Regions from separate parts of the Streptomyces sp. NPDC056580 genome, predicted to be linked through region 1. Evidence: riboswitches for the same ligand, from Rfam matches in the RefSeq annotation. Region 1 holds a riboswitch; each other region holds the start of a gene.
The links. Region 1 has a riboswitch for S-adenosylmethionine ahead of ACFQ9Z_RS06370 (aminotransferase class V-fold PLP-dependent enzyme). Riboswitches for the same ligand answer to the same signal wherever they lie in the genome.

Region 1 (4,929 bases):
GCCAACGCCACCTCCGGACAGTCGCTGGTCGGCGCCTCGGGGGCGATCTCGGCGGTCCTCGGAGCGTTCCTGTACCTGTTCCCCCGTGCCCGTGTGACCAGTCTCCTCCCCTTCCTGTTCTTCCTGCCCCTGCGCTTCCCGGCCTGGGTGGTGCTGCCCTTCTGGGCGGCCCTGCAGTGGCTCGCGGCGGGCCGCTCCGGCCAGGGCCCGGGGGTGGCCTACCTCGCCCACCTGATCGGCTTCGGCCTCGGCTTCGGCTACGCGCGGGTGCGCTACGGGCCGACTACTAGAGTGAAGTCCGCACCGGCCCCGGCACCCGAGGGAGAGAACCTGCCGTGATCACCGCGATTGTCCTCATCAAGACCAGCGTGGACCGGATCCCCGAGATCGCGGAGCGGATCGCTTCGCTGGATTCGGTGAGCGAGGTTTTCTCCGTCACCGGCACCTACGACCTCATCGCCATGGTGCGGGTGCGGCAGCACGAGGACCTGGCCGACGTCATCCCCGGGCGGATCAGCAAGATCCCCGGCGTGGAGGCCACCGACACGCACGTCGCGTTCCGCACGTACTCCCAGCACGACCTGGAGGCGGCGTTCGCGATCGGCCTCGACTCGTGAACGCCGGCTCCTAGGGTCCGGCACGCCAGGCGTCGCGGGCCCGGCGGGCATCGTCAGACAGGCCCTGGGGGTCCGCGCCCGACTCAGGCCTGGTCGCGCACCGGCACGCAGCGGCCGTCCTCGGTGCGGTACCGCCACCGCGCGCCGTCGCGGACCAGTTCCCGCACCGCGTCGACGAAGCGGTCGACGTGCTCCTCGGGGGTGCCCGCCCCGAAGCTGACCCGGACGGCGTTCAGCGACTTCTCGCCGGGCGCGGCCTCGGGCGCCCCGCACTCGCCCTGGGTGCCCGGGTCGCCGCCCAGCAGGGTGCGGACCAGCGGGTGGGCGCAGAACAGGCCGTCGCGGACGCCGATGCCGTACTCGGCGGAGAGCGCGGCGGCGAAGTGGGAGCTGTTCCAGCCCTCGACGACGAAGGAGAGCACACCGACCCGCGGGGCGTCGTCGCCGAACAGCGAGAGCACCCTGACCTCCGGCACCTCGGCGAGACCCGCCCGGACCCGGGCGAGAAGGTGCTGCTCACGGGCGACGAGGGTGTCCCAGCCTGCCTCGGTGAGCGCCTTGCAGGCGGAGGCGATGGAGTAGGCGCCGATCACGTTCGGGGAGCCGGCCTCGTGGCGCGCGGCGCTCTCGTGCCACTCCACGTCCACGCCCCCGTCGGTGCGCCGGGTGACCCTGCGGCTGGCGCCGCCGCCCGCGAGGTACGGCTCGGCCGCGACCAGCCAGTCGGACCGGCCGGCCAGCACGCCGGAGCCGAAGGGCGCGTACAGCTTGTGACCGGAGAAGGCCACCCAGTCGACGTCCAGGTCCTGGACCGACACCGGGTGGTGCGGGACGAGCTGGGCGGCGTCCAGGACGATCCGGGCCCCGTGCGCGTGGGCCGCGGCGGCCAGCTCGCGCACCGGCCACAGCTCGCCGGTGACGTTGGAGGCGCCGGTGACGCACACCAGGGCCGGGCCGTGCGGGTCGCGGTCGGCGAGGGCCCGCTCCAGGGTCTCCACGGCCCGCCGCGGGGTGCGCGGCGCGTCGAGGACGGTCACGCGCGCGTCCTGCCACGGCAGCAGGGAGGCGTGGTGCTCGGTCTCGAAGACGAACACCTCGCAGCCGGCCGGCAGCGCGCGGGCGAGGAGGTTCAGGGAGTCGGTGGTCGACCGGGTGAAGACCACCTGGTCGCTTCCGCGGCAGTCGAGGAATCGGGCGACCGTCCGGCGGGCGTTCTCGAACAGGTCGGTGGAGAGCTGGGAGAGGTAGCCGGCGCCGCGGTGGACGCTGCCGTAGTAGGGCGCGTAGGCGGCGACGTCGTCCCAGACGCGCTGCAGGGCGGGGGCGCTGGCGGCGTAGTCCAGGGCGGCGTAGGCGACCTCGCCGCCGGTCACGAGCGGGACGGTGACGTCCCGGCCGAGGACGGGCAGCTCGTCACAGGCGGTCTTGGCGGCGGCAGCGGTGGGTGCGGACATGGTGAACTCCCGTGAGGCAGGCAGGGATCACCGTGCGAGCGGTACGGCTCCAGCACGGCGGAAAGGTGAAAGGGGTATGCGGAGGCGGGGCTCGACGCCCTATCGCATTCGCTTGCTCACAGAAGGCTCCCTCGACGACCAGGACCCCTGGTCCCGCGCTCCCGCAGGAGCCGCGCGAGGGGTCCGCGCTTGCCGTGGACCTCGCTGCCCACGGCCTGGTCCTCACCCGGGGCACCCCGCCACGGACGGAGGGTTGCCGGACAGCCGGCCGGGGCCGCATGGCTGTCGCTCATGACCTGGTTCAGTATCCTGCCACACGATCTACGGTGCGCAAGGCGCGGTCCGCCATCCGGACCGCGCCCCGCGTCGCACCGGGCGGGGTCAGGCGTTGCTGGCCGCCACCCACCGCTCCAGCGTCCGCCCGGCCGCCCCGGAGTCGATCGACTCCGCCGCCCTCGCCATGCCCGCGCGGAGCTGCTCGGTGAGCGGCTCGTCGGTCGGCCGCAGGGCGACCAGCGCCGCCGCCGAGTTCAGCAGCACCGCGTCCCGCACGGGACCGTGCTCGCCGTCCAGCACCCGCCGGGCCACCTCCGCGTTGTACGAGGCGTCGGCGCCGCGCAGCGCCTCCACGGGGACCAGGTCGATGCCGGCGTCCCGGGGGTCGAAGCGCTCCTCGGCGACCTTGCCGTCCCGGACCACCCACACCCGGGACGTGGCGGTGGTGGTCAGCTCGTCCAGGCCGTCGTCGCCCCGGAACACCAGGGCGGAGTTCCCGCGCTCGGCGAGGACCCCGGCCACGATCGGCGCCATGCGCGGGTCGGCCACCCCGACCGCCTGGGCGCGCACCCGGGCAGGGTTGGTCAGCGGGCCGAGCACGTTGAAGGTGGTGCGGATCCCCAACTGACCGCGGGCCGCGGCGACATGGCGCAGCGAGGGGTGGAACTTCACCGCGAAGCAGATGGTGATGCCGGCCTCCTCGGCCACCTCGGCGACCCGCCGCGGGGTCAGGCCGAGGTTGATGCCGAGCTTCTCCAGCACGTCGGAGGAGCCGGAGGCGGAGGACGCGGCGCGGTTGCCGTGCTTGACGACCTTCGTGCCGGTGCCGGCGACGACGATCGACGACATGGTGGAGATGTTCACCGTCTTGGCGCCGTCGCCGCCGGTGCCGACGATGTCGACGGCCGGCCCGGGCACCTCGATCACGTTGGCGTGCTCGTACATGGTCCGTACCAGTCCGCTGATCTCCTGCACCGTCTCGCCCTTGGCGCGCAGCGCCACCATGAACCCGGCGATCTGGGCGTCGGTCGCCTCGCCGCGCATGATGAGGTCCATCGCCCAGGCGGTGTCGTCGGCGGACAGGTCCCGGCCGTCCAGCAGCCCGTTCAGCAGGGCGGGCCAGGAACGGCCCGCCGCGGTGTCGCCTCCAGCGGGGGTCACAGCGCTCATAGCCGCTCCTGGGTGTCGTCGCAGAACAGTGTGCTCCCACCCTATCCAGCACCGGACACGGCGAAGGGCCCCGTCCGTAAGCCGGACGGGGCCCTTCGACTGTGGCGTGGCGACGCTCGGGGATCAGTGGTGGCCGTGGCCGCTCGTGATCTCCCGGTACTCCTCGACGGTGGCCTTCGGGATCTGGTTGTCCTCGCCGTAGTAGGCGTTGCTGAGCTTGGCGCGCAGCTTCTCGGACCCCTTCACCTTGCGCTCGACACCGTTCTCGTCCACCGTCGGGCCGATCTCGGCCGGCTCGTACTGGTGGTGCGCGGTGAGGGTGTGCAGCTGCTCCTGGCTGAGCGGCTCGTGGACCTCGATGAACTCACCGTGCGGCAGGCGCTTGATGATGCCCGTCTCGCGGCCGTGCAGCACCTTCTCGCGGTCCCGGCGCTGCAGGCCGAGGCAGATCCGCTTGGTGACGATGAAGGCGATGACCGGTCCGGCGAAGAAGGAGATCCGGACGAACCACGTGACCGCGTTGAGCGACAGGTGGAAGTGGGTGGCGAAGAGGTCGTTGCCACCCCCGACCAGGCCCACCATGTACACCGTGACCCAGGCGACGCCGAACGCGGTGCGCGTCGGGGCGTTGCGCGGGCGGTCCAGGATGTGGTGCTCGCGCTTGTCGCCGGTGACCCAGGACTCGATGAACGGGTACACCGCGATCGCGGCGAGCACCAGACCGAAGAGGACCAGCGGGATGAACACGCCCAGGACGAGCGTGTGACCCCAGAAGTTGATCTCCCAGCCCGGCATGTAGCGGACCAGACCCTCGGCGAAGCCCATGTACCAGTCGGGCTGGGCGCCCGTGGACACCTGGTCCGGCCGGTAGGGGCCCATGGCCCAGATCGGGTTGATCTGGGTGACCGCGGCGATGGCCGCGATCACGCCGAAGACCAGGAAGAAGAAACCTCCGGCCTTGGCCATGTAGACCGGCAGCAGCGGCATGCCGACGACGTTCTTCTCGGACTTTCCGGGACCCGCGAACTGCGTGTGCTTGTGGTAGAAGACCAGGATCAGGTGGCCCACCATCAGGCCGAGCATGATGCCCGGCAGCAGCAGGATGTGGATCGAGTAGAACCGGGCCACGAAGTCGTGGCCGGGGAACTCGCCGCCGAAGAGGAAGTACGAGATGTACGTGCCGACGATCGGCATCGACAGGATCGCGCCCTCGGTGAAGCGCACACCGGTGCCGGAGAGCAGGTCGTCCGGGAGGGAGTAACCGGTGAAGCCGGTGAACATGCCCAGGACGAACAGCAGGAAGCCGAACAGCCAGTTGATCTCACGCGGCTTGCGGAACGCGCCGGTGAAGAACACGCGCATCATGTGCACGAACATGCCGGCGAGGAAGATCAGCGCGGCCCAGTGGTGGA
Region 2 (4,929 bases), on a different contig from region 1:
CGAGAGCACCAGCGCGCACCCCTCGTCGGAGACGACCGGCACCTCCTTGGCGACCAGGTTCATGCCGTCCCGGATCGGGTTGACCAGCGCCACGTCCGCGAGCCGGTACGCGGCCAGGGAACGGGCGAAGTCGTCCCTGACGTGCAGCACCACCGGCGTCCAGCCGGGCGTCCCGTAGCGGGAGTTGATCTCCTCCGCGACCCGCCGCACCTCGGCGGTGTAGTCGCGGTAGATCTCGAGGTCCTGCCGCGAGGGATAGGCGAACGCGATGTGCACCACCCGCTCGCGCCACTCGGGACGGGCCTCCAGCAGCTGCCGGTACGCCAGCAGCCCGCGCACGATGTTCTTGGACAGCTCGGTGCGGTCCACCCGGACGATGGTCCGGCGCCCCTCGCCGACCTCCGCGCGCAGGGCCGCCATCCGCTCGTCCACGTCCGGCCGGTGCGCCCGCTCGCGCAGGAAGTCGGCGTCCGCTCCGAGCCCGTGCACCCCGATCCTGGTCCCGGACGGGATGCCGGGTCCGAGCACCGCGTGGCAGCAGTCCGTGAACGCGTCCGCCCAGCGCTGCGTCAGGAACGCCGCCCGGTCCGCGCCGAGGATGCCGGTCAGCAGCTCGGCGGCGATGTCGTCGGGCAGCAGCCGGAAGTAGTCCGGCGGGGCCCAGGGGGTGTGCGAGAAGTGGCCGATGCGCAGATCGGGGCGGAGCTGGCGGAGCATGCGCGGGGCGAGGGCCAGGTGGTAGTCCTGGATGAGCACCGCGGCGCCCTCGGCCGCCTCCTGCGCCAGCGCCTCGGCGAACGCCCGGTTGTACGCCTGGTAGGAGGCCCACTGGCGGCGGAACTCCGCGTCGAGGACCGGCTCCAGCGGGGTCTGGTAGAGCATGTGGTGGACGAACCAGAGGACCGAGTTGGCGATGCCGTTGTAGGCGTCGTGGTGCACGGCCGCGTCGATGTCCAGCATCCGCACCCGCTGCCCGGCGGTGTCCTCGGCGGGCAGCAGGCCGCCGCCCGCCCGCCGTACCGCCTCCCGGTCGCCGTCGCCGAGCGCGGCGCAGACCCACACCGCGTTGGTGTCCGGCCCGATGGCCGACAGCCCCGAGACCAGCCCGCCCCCGCCCCGTCTGGCGCGCAGCGAGCCGTCCTCGAGCACCTCGTACGAAACCGGGCCGCGGTTGGACGCGACCAGCACCTCAGCAGCGTGCGTGGAAGACATGACTCTCAACCTAGCCCGGCCCGGAAACGCTCAAACGTACGCTCCGCCCGGGAAGGGGGCTGTATACAGCCGTTCTTCCGCGTCCGCCGCGCCGCCCGGCGCACCGCCCGCGCGGCCGCTCAGGCCACCCTGCGGTGCGCGTACTCCGCGATCTCCGCCATCGGCGGCCGCTCCTCGGTGTCCACCGGGTAGGTGCGCGGCTCGAACCCGTCCTCGCCCCGCTCGAACTGGGTGAGCGAGGGTCGCACCAGGTGGCCGCGGGCCAGCCGGAGCTGGGCGGTGCGGTAGATCGCCGCGGCCATCCGGCCGAGCGCCTGCCCGTCCTGGTGCCGGTGCCTGCGCACGCCCACGTCCACCTGGGCCAGCGCGTCCAGGCCCACCAGGTGCAGCGCGTCCACCAGCATGCCGAGCTCCACCCCGTAGCCCACCGGGAACGGAAGCTGCTCCAGCAGCGAGCGGCGGGCCGCGTACTCCCCGCCCAGCGGCTGCACGAAACCGGCGAGCTGCGGCCAGTGCATGTTCAGCAGCGGGCGGGCCATCAGCTCGGTGACCCGGCCGCCCTGCCCGGCGGCGCCCCCGAGCGGGCGGTCGTACATCGCCTTGACCAGGTCGACGTCCGGGTCGGTGAGCAGCGGGCCGACGATGCCGAGCACGAAGTCCGAGGAGAACTCCCGCAGGTCGGCGTCGACGAAGCAGACGATGTCCCCGCTCGTCGCCAGCAGCGAGCGCCACAGCACCTCGCCCTTGCCGGGGACGGCCGGTATGCGCGGCAGGAGGGCGTCGCGGTGCACCACCCGGGCGCCGGCCGCGGAGGCGACCTGGGCGGTGCGGTCGGTGGAGCCGGAGTCGACGACGACCAGTTCGTCGACCAGCGGGGCCCGGCGCATGAGGTCCCGGCGGACGGCGGCGACTATCTCGCCGACCGTCTCCTCCTCGTTGAGCGCGGGCAGGACGACGGAGACGGACAGTCCGGTGCGCTGCTTGGCGGCCAGGACTCCGTGCAGCGGACGGTCGGCCACGGACCAGGAGCGGGTGGCCAGCCAGCGCTCGACTTCTTCCAGCACGGTCTGCGGCTCCTCACTTTCGTGATCACACCTGACGGGAGTGATGCATCTCGCGGTTCGGACGACTATCTCAACTGTCCCGGCCGTCGGTTACAGTCTTGAACAACGCCGATGACCATCGCATGTCGGGGGTCGCCCGGCGTTCACAACCGAATACCGCTCATCCAGAGGGGCAGAGGGACACGGCCCGATGAAGCCCCGGCAACCCCCCTGAGCCGCACTCGTCATCGCGAGGCTCCCGGCCAGGGAAGGTGCCAAATCCGTCTCACGGCGAGATGCGTCGTGAGGAAGATGAGGAGAAAGGGCCTCGCCTCCATGGCTGTGCAGACAGTTGCAAGCACCAGCAATCCCGCCGTCGACCTCGGCCCCGCCGCTGCCCTGAGCTGTCGCGAGTGCGGCCACCGGGTACCCCTCGGACCTGTCTTCGCGTGCGAGGAGTGTTTCGGCCCGCTGGAGATCGCATACGACTTCTCCGGCTACGACGCCGAAGAGCTGCGCCGGCGCATCGAAGCGGGCCCCGCGAACATCTGGCGCTACGCGCCCCTGCTGCCCGTCCCCGCCGACGTGGCCGACAAGCCCAACATCAACCCGGGCTGGACCAAGCTCGTCAAGGCCGACAACCTGGCCCGCGAGCTGGGCGTCAGCGGCGGCCTGTACGTGAAGGACGACTCCGGCAACCCGACGCACTCCTTCAAGGACCGTGTCGTCGCCCAGGCCCTGGAGGCCGCGCGCGCCTTCGGCTTCACCACCCTGTCCTGCTCCTCCACCGGCAACCTGGCCGGCGCCGTCGGCGCCGCCGCCGCCCGGGCCGGCTTCCGCTCCTGCGTGTTCATCCCGCACGACCTGGAGCAGGGCAAGGTCGTCATGGCCGCGGTCTACGGCGGCGAACTCGTCGGCATCGAGGGCAACTACGACGACGTGAACCGCTTCTGCTCCGAGCTGATCGGCGACCCGGCCGGCGAGGGCTGGGGCTTCGTCAACGTCAACCTGCGGCCGTACTACGCCGAGGGCTCCAAGACGCTGGCGTACGAGATCTGCGAGCAGCTCGGCTGGCGGCTGCCGGACCAGATCGTGGTCCCGATCGCCTCCGGCTCCCAGCTCACCAAGATCGACAAGGGTCTGCGGGAGCTGATCGAGCTGGGCCTGGTCGAGGACCGTCCGTACAAGATCTTCGGCGCCCAGGCCGAGGGCTGCTCGCCGGTGTCGACCGCGTACAAGGCGGGCCACGACGTCGTGCGGCCGCAGAAGCCGAACACCATCGCCAAGTCCCTGGCCATCGGCAACCCGGCCGACGGGCCGTACGTCCTGGACATCGCGCGCCGCACCGGCGGAGCGGTGGAGGACGTGACGGACGAGGAGGTCGTGGACGCCATCAAGCTGCTGGCCCGCACCGAGGGCATCTTCGCGGAGACGGCGGGCGGCGTGACCGTCGGCGTCACCCGCAAGCTGCTCAAGGACGGGCTCCTGGACCCGGCGAAGACCACCGTCGTCCTCAACACCGGCGACGGCCTCAAGACCCTGGACGCGGTGGCCGGCACCGGCCTCACCGCCACCATCCGCCCGAACCTGGACTCCTTCCGAGAGGCTGGCCTCGCATGAGCGTGACCGTTCGCATCCCCACCATCCTGCGCACCTACACCGGCGGGCAGGCCGAGGTCGCGGCCGAGGGCGCGACCCTCGCCGAGGTCATCGAGAGCCTGGAGGAGAACCACACCGGGATCGCCGCCCGGGTGCTGGACGACCAGGGCAAGCTGCGCCGCTTCGTCAACGTGTACGTCAACGACGACGATGTCCGTTTCGAGCAGGGCCTGCAGACCGCCACGCCGGACGGCGCCGGCGTCTCGATCATTCCGGCCGTCGCCGGCGGCTGACCGAATGCCCGATCATTACCTTCGGTAACCCCAGTTGCCGATCGTTCATTGAATGGCCTCCACCGTGAGAGAAACGGAGGGGGCCATTCAGTGTGATTGAGCACGGTAGAGTTGGGGAACCTGCCCCCGGATCGTGGGCCGGGAACCTTGGATTCGCCGCGGTGCACCCGACAAGAAGCAGCCAAAGTGCGGGCTCTCTCTGCGGCTTTTGCGTATTTTATGGGGCCCGACTTGCCCTGAATTCGGGCGAATTCACGCTACATTCCGGACCGTTCGCGTCCATATTTCTCGTCCGATTGACCTGTTGCAGACGGCAGTTGGGCAGATACATTCAGCGGCGGTCGACGCGTTCCGGCGCACGCCCCCGGCCAATGGGGGGTGAGGTCTGACCCGGGTCCGCGAAGTGCGGATCTGTGCAAGGGCCAGTAATAGGGGAGTTAGGCATGGCTCAGGGCACCGTCAAGTGGTTCAACGCGGAGAAGGGGTACGGCTTCATCGCGGTCGACGGTGGTGCGGACGTATTCGTCCACTACAGCGCCATTCAGATGGACGGCTACCGCACCCTGGAAGAGGGCCAGCGGGTGGAGTTCGAGATCTCGCAGGGCCAGAAGGGCCCGCAGGCCGACATGGTTCGCCTCAGCGCCTGAACGTTTCTTGCACGAAGGGCCCGCACCTCGCACAGGGTGCGGGCCCTTCGCCGTGCCCGGCGCGCCCTCGCGCGCGCCGGGGCGGGGGGCGCCCGCGCGTCCGGGCCGCGCGCGCCCCCTTGTTCGCGGGGGCCG
Region 3 (4,929 bases), on a different contig from region 1:
ATCCCGTGATCTTCCAGGCCGGTGACTCCGGCGAGGGACGCGACTTCGCGGCCCGCAACGCCGACGTGATCTTCTCCGCGCACGGCAACGACTTCGACGACGCGCTGGCCTTCGCCGAGGACATCCGAACCCGGCTGCGCGCCGTCGGCCGACCCGACGACGACCTGCGGATCCTGCCCGGCACCGAGATCATCATCGGCGCCACCGAGGAGGAGGCCCAGGAGAAGAAGCGCTGGATCCGGCTCCAACAGGTGACGCCGGCAACGGCGCTGGGGATCGCCGGGCTGCTGTGGGGCATCGACCTGTCCGACCGCGACGCCGACGGGCCCCTGCCGAAGGAGGATCCGGTGGTCACCGAGAACGACGGCTCCTTCGGCGCCCGGCGCAACGCCGACCCGCGCGCGGTCGTGGCCGAATGGCGGGTCAAGGCGGAGGCGCACGGCTGGTCGCTGCGCGAGACCGTCATCGCGCTCGGCCCGCAGCGCGGGCACGTCGGCACTCCGTCCGGCCTGGCCGACAAGTTCGCCCACTTCGTGCGGCACGGCGCGATCGACGGGTTCAACGTCACGCCGTACCTCATCCCCGACGGCCTCGACGACATCGTCGACCGGCTCGTCCCGGAACTGCAGGAACGCGGGATCTACCGCACCGAGTACACCGGCGCCACCCTGCGCGAGAACCTCGGCCTGCGCGAACCTCTCACGCACCGGTCCGCGCGGGACCGGCAGCAGGCGAGCTGAGCACCGGGACGGCCCTTCCATTGACGTCCGAGGACAAAGGGACTGAGGACACATGACTGACAAGAAGCTGTCACACAGGGACCGGAATGCGCATGCGTCCGGCGCCCGTTCTGACTGACATGACTGTTGGAGTAGCGCTCAACGCGTCCGACGCGCCGAACCAGGTCGACGCCACCGTTCAGCTGGCCCAGGAGGCCGCGGGGTTCGGTATCACGTCGGCCTGGTTCGGGCAGACCTTCGGCGCGGACTCACCCCAGCTCGCGGCGATCGTCGGGCGGGAAGTGCCCGGACTGCAGGTCGGCACCTCCGCGATCCCCGTCTTCGGCCGCCACCCGCTGCTGGTCTCCAGCCAGGCCCAGACCGCCCAGGCCGCGACCCATGGCCGCTACCACCTCGGCCTGGCCCTGGGCACGAAGCTGCTGACCGAGACCGGCTTCGGCCTGCCCTTCGAACGCCCCATCGCCCGGCTGAGTGAATTCCTCACCGCACTACGGAAGTTGACCGAGACCGGCACAGCCGACTTCCACGGTGAACTCCTCACCGCGACCACCCCGGTCCCGGCCCGGGTACCGGGCGCCGAAAGCGGTGTCCCCCTGCTGGTCGCCGCGATGGGCCCGCAGGCGCTGCGGGTCAGCGGCGAGCTGGCCGACGGGATCCTGCCCTACCTGGCGGGACCGCGCGCCCTGGCGGAACACATCGTGCCCGCCCTGACCGCCGCGGCCGAGGCCGCCGGCCGTCCCGCGCCCAGGATCGTGGCCTTGGTGCCCGGCGTGGTCACCCACGACGTGGACGCGGTGCGGGCCAAGGCCACCGAAAGCCTCGCGTTCTACGAACAGATCCCGTCCTACGCCCGAGTCATCGAACTCTCCGGCGGCCGGCGGGCCGCCGACCTGGCCGTGATCGGCGACGAGAAGTCCGTCGAGGCCGAGGTACGCCGTTACCGCGACGCCGGCGCCACCGAAGTCGTCTTCTCAAGCACCGAGATCGCGGGAGAAGCCGACCGCCGACGCACCTGGCGGCTCCTCGGCGAACTGGCCCGCTGAGCACGCCGGTTGAACCTACGGCCCGACCTGCTGCCCCTGTCCCCCCTGACGAGGGAGATCCCATGACCACCGAGGCCACCACGACCGACTTCCACACCTTCGCCGAGAACTGGCTGGAGTGGCACCGCGCCCAGGAGGCCCGGCTCTCCGCCCCGCACGGGTTCCTGGCGATCACCGGCCTGCACTGGCTCGACGACCGGCCCCAGCGCTTCCCGGACGCACCCGGTGCATGGCGCACCGGCGCCGCCGGGATCGTCGTAGACCTCGATGACGGCGAGGAACTGCTCGTCGACGGAACGCCGGTGCACGGTGAACACCGCTTCGGCGTCCTTCCCGAACGCGGCGGCGTCGACGCCGTCTGGAAAGACGCCGTCATCGAGGTCGCCAGGCGCGGCGGCCACGACATCGTGCGCCCCCGGCACCCGGGCGCGCCGCTGCGCACGGCCTTCACCGGAACTCCCGCCTACGCCCCCGACCCGCGCTGGGCCGTGACGGGACGCTACATCCCCTTCGACATGCCACGACCGACCACCGTGGGCGCCGCGGTCGAGGGCCTGGAGCACGTGTACGAGGCTCCGGGCAGAGTCGAGTTCGAACTGCAGGGGCGCCGGCTGTCGCTGACGGCGTTCCCCGGCCATGGCGCGGGCCGACTGATGGTGCTGTTCACCGACGCGACCTCCGGGGTCACCACCTACGCCGCCAACCGGGCCCTCACCCTGGAGCCGCCCGCCGCCGACGGCACGGTCCTCCTGGACTTCAACCGGGCCGCGAACCTGCCGTGCGCCTACACGGACCTGGCCACCTGCCCGCTGCCCCCGGCCGAGAACCGGCTGCCGGTGGCCATCGAGGCCGGCCAGAAGATCCCCCGCGAGCGCGGCGGCTCCTGAGCCGTCCCCCGGCCGTTGACCAACGGAAAGATCTCTCCGTACGATCAACAGTGGCATTGAGTGTCAGCGTCAAGCCCTGGCTCGCTGACCGGCAACCCTCCCACGCGGTGTGGGGTGCTCCAGGTGAAAGCCCGGCGGGATCATCGACGATCCCGCAAGCGCGTGGCCCCGTGGCCGGGGCCCGGAATGTGGAGGACCGGCATGCGGCACGGTGGTGACCTCAGCGCCCGCTTCGCCGGCGCCACCGTGTTCTCCCGGTTCTCGCGTCGGCGCCACATCGACCTCAAGCGCTCGACCAGCTGTCTCTGTCAGGTCTGACGGGCCCTCCCGGCGCTGGTCGCAGTCCGGCACCGGTCCCGGCCGCATCCGTCTGCGCCTGAACCTCGCTTTCCCCTGATCCCCGTCTGCACAGCGCTCCCCCGGCGTCGGCATCGCGTCGGCCGGCGCCGCACGCCCACGTACGGCCGGGCCCCGTACCACACCCGCGCCTGGTGACACGAGTAGGAGAAACCCTCCGTGACCGCACTTCCCCATGTCAGAACCTCCCGGTGGGCGGCACTGACCGCCCTTGTGACCACCAGTGTCCTGCTGACCGCCTGCGGATCGGGCGGCGGCGACGCAGGCAGCGGCACCGGGCAGCCCACGTCCGGCGGCACCCTGACCTTCGCGGTGGGCTCGGACGCCGGCTGCGTGGACCCGCAGCAGGTCGCCAGCAACGAGACCATCTATTCGCTGCGTCAGATCGTGGACTCCCTCACGGACCAGGACCCCGGAACCGGCAAGATCGTGCCGTGGCTGGCGAAGAGCTGGGACGTCAGCTCCGACACCACGACGTTCACCTTCCATCTGCGCCCGGGTGTCACCTTCAGCGACGGGTCGAAGCTGACCGCTCGGGTGGTCAAGGACAACTTCGACGCGGTGCCGAAGCTCGGCGCCCTGGGGACGCTCGCCGAGGGCTATCTGAGCGGCGTCAAGAGCACCACGGTCGTCGACCCGCTCACCGTCAAGGTCACTTTCAAACAGCCCAACGCCCAGTTTCTCCAAGCCACTTCGACTCACTCGCTGGCGATCGAGTCGTCGGCGAGCGTGAAGAAGACCCCGCAGCAGAAGTGCAGCGACGGGGTGATCGGATCCGGGCCCTTCGTGTTGAAGCAATACGTGCAGAACCAGTCGATCACCCTCGTCAGGCGCACGGGATACGTGTGGGGTTCCTCGCGGTGGAGCAAGAAGGGCGAGGCGTACCTGGACCAGCTGGTGTTCAAGGTCGTCCCGGAGGCGGGTGTACGGGCGGGCAGTCTCCAGTCCGGCCAGGTGGACGCGATCAGCAGCGTCGGCAAGGCCAACGAGGCGGCGCTCAGGGGCGGCCGGGTCACCCTTCAGAGACGGGCCAACCCCGGCGTCGTATTCGGTCTCGGCCTCAACAACTCACGGCCGGCCCTGAAGGACGCGCACGTGCGCCGGGCGATCCTCTACGCCATCGACCGGCGGCAGATCGCCGACACCGTGTTCCCGACCGGCACCCAGCCGGCGACCAGCGTCCTCGCCCACACCACGCCCGACTACACCAGCCTCGCCCCGGACCTGACGTCCGACGCAGCCAAGGCCAAGTCGCTGCTGGACGGGGCAGGCTGGAAGACCGGAAGCGACGGAATCCGCGCCAAGGGCGGCAAGAAGCTGAGCCTGACCGTCAAGTGGTTCCCCAACGCGGCCACCAACCAGCCCGCGTTGGAGTTGATCCAGCAGCAGCTCAAGGCCGTCGGTGTCGACGTGGTCCTCAAGCAGCTCCAGGTCACCCAGTTCGCCCCGACGCTCCAGTCCGGTGACTTCGACGCGGTGTGGGGAAACGTGACCCGGGCCGACCCGGACATCCTGCGCAGCTCCTTCTCCACCAGGCTGGCCAACTTCTACCACCTCCCTGCGAGTTCCCTCGACACGGCGCTGTCCGAACAGGCCGCGACCGTCGATGCGGCGAAGCGCCGCCAACTGGTCGGCCAGGCACAGCGGTCGCTCGTGCAGAACGCCTACTACGTGCCGGTGGTGGAGCTCGAGACCCAGCTGGGGGTGTCGAAGAAGGCGCACGACCTGGACTTCGACGCCTCCAGCCGGCTCCAGCTGCACGACACCTGGAAGGGCTGACGCGTGCGCCGCTATGTGATCAAACGGCTCGCGCAGGCGGTCGGGGTGCTGTGGGCGGCGTACACGGTCTCGTTCCTGGTGCTGGACTATCTGCCGGGCGACCCGGTCACGGCGATGGCCGGT

Region 2: linked by a shared signal. The riboswitch ahead of thrC (threonine synthase) and the one ahead of ACFQ9Z_RS06370 (aminotransferase class V-fold PLP-dependent enzyme) in region 1 are both predicted to bind S-adenosylmethionine.
Region 3: linked by a shared signal. The riboswitch ahead of ACFQ9Z_RS16180 (putative leader peptide) and the one ahead of ACFQ9Z_RS06370 (aminotransferase class V-fold PLP-dependent enzyme) in region 1 are both predicted to bind S-adenosylmethionine.

The regions. Positions count from the first base shown of each region.
Region 1 covers NZ_JBHTVE010000002.1:576,977-581,905, reverse strand. Annotated here, with positions in the region: gene ACFQ9Z_RS06380 (rhomboid family intramembrane serine protease) at 1-339, shown strand, start outside; gene ACFQ9Z_RS06375 (Lrp/AsnC family transcriptional regulator) at 336-617, shown strand; gene ACFQ9Z_RS06370 (aminotransferase class V-fold PLP-dependent enzyme) at 701-2,071, opposite strand; SAM riboswitch class IV at 2,252-2,368, opposite strand; gene trpD (anthranilate phosphoribosyltransferase) at 2,453-3,517, opposite strand; gene ACFQ9Z_RS06360 (cytochrome bc complex cytochrome b subunit) at 3,641-4,929, opposite strand, start outside.
Region 2 covers NZ_JBHTVE010000014.1:130,585-135,513, reverse strand. Annotated here, with positions in the region: gene ACFQ9Z_RS29060 (trehalose-6-phosphate synthase) at 1-1,212, opposite strand, end outside; gene ACFQ9Z_RS29055 (glucosyl-3-phosphoglycerate synthase) at 1,332-2,276, opposite strand; SAM riboswitch class I at 2,434-2,574, shown strand; gene thrC (threonine synthase) at 2,592-3,875, shown strand; gene ACFQ9Z_RS29045 (ubiquitin-like small modifier protein 1) at 3,872-4,147, shown strand; gene ACFQ9Z_RS29040 (cold-shock protein) at 4,591-4,794, shown strand.
Region 3 covers NZ_JBHTVE010000006.1:476,319-481,247, reverse strand. Annotated here, with positions in the region: gene ACFQ9Z_RS16195 (NtaA/DmoA family FMN-dependent monooxygenase) at 1-740, shown strand, start outside; gene ACFQ9Z_RS16190 (LLM class F420-dependent oxidoreductase) at 860-1,783, shown strand; gene ACFQ9Z_RS16185 (DUF1684 domain-containing protein) at 1,846-2,670, shown strand; SAM riboswitch class IV at 2,723-2,837, shown strand; gene ACFQ9Z_RS16180 (putative leader peptide) at 2,857-2,988, shown strand; gene ACFQ9Z_RS16175 (ABC transporter substrate-binding protein) at 3,187-4,806, shown strand; gene ACFQ9Z_RS16170 (ABC transporter permease) at 4,810-4,929, shown strand, end outside.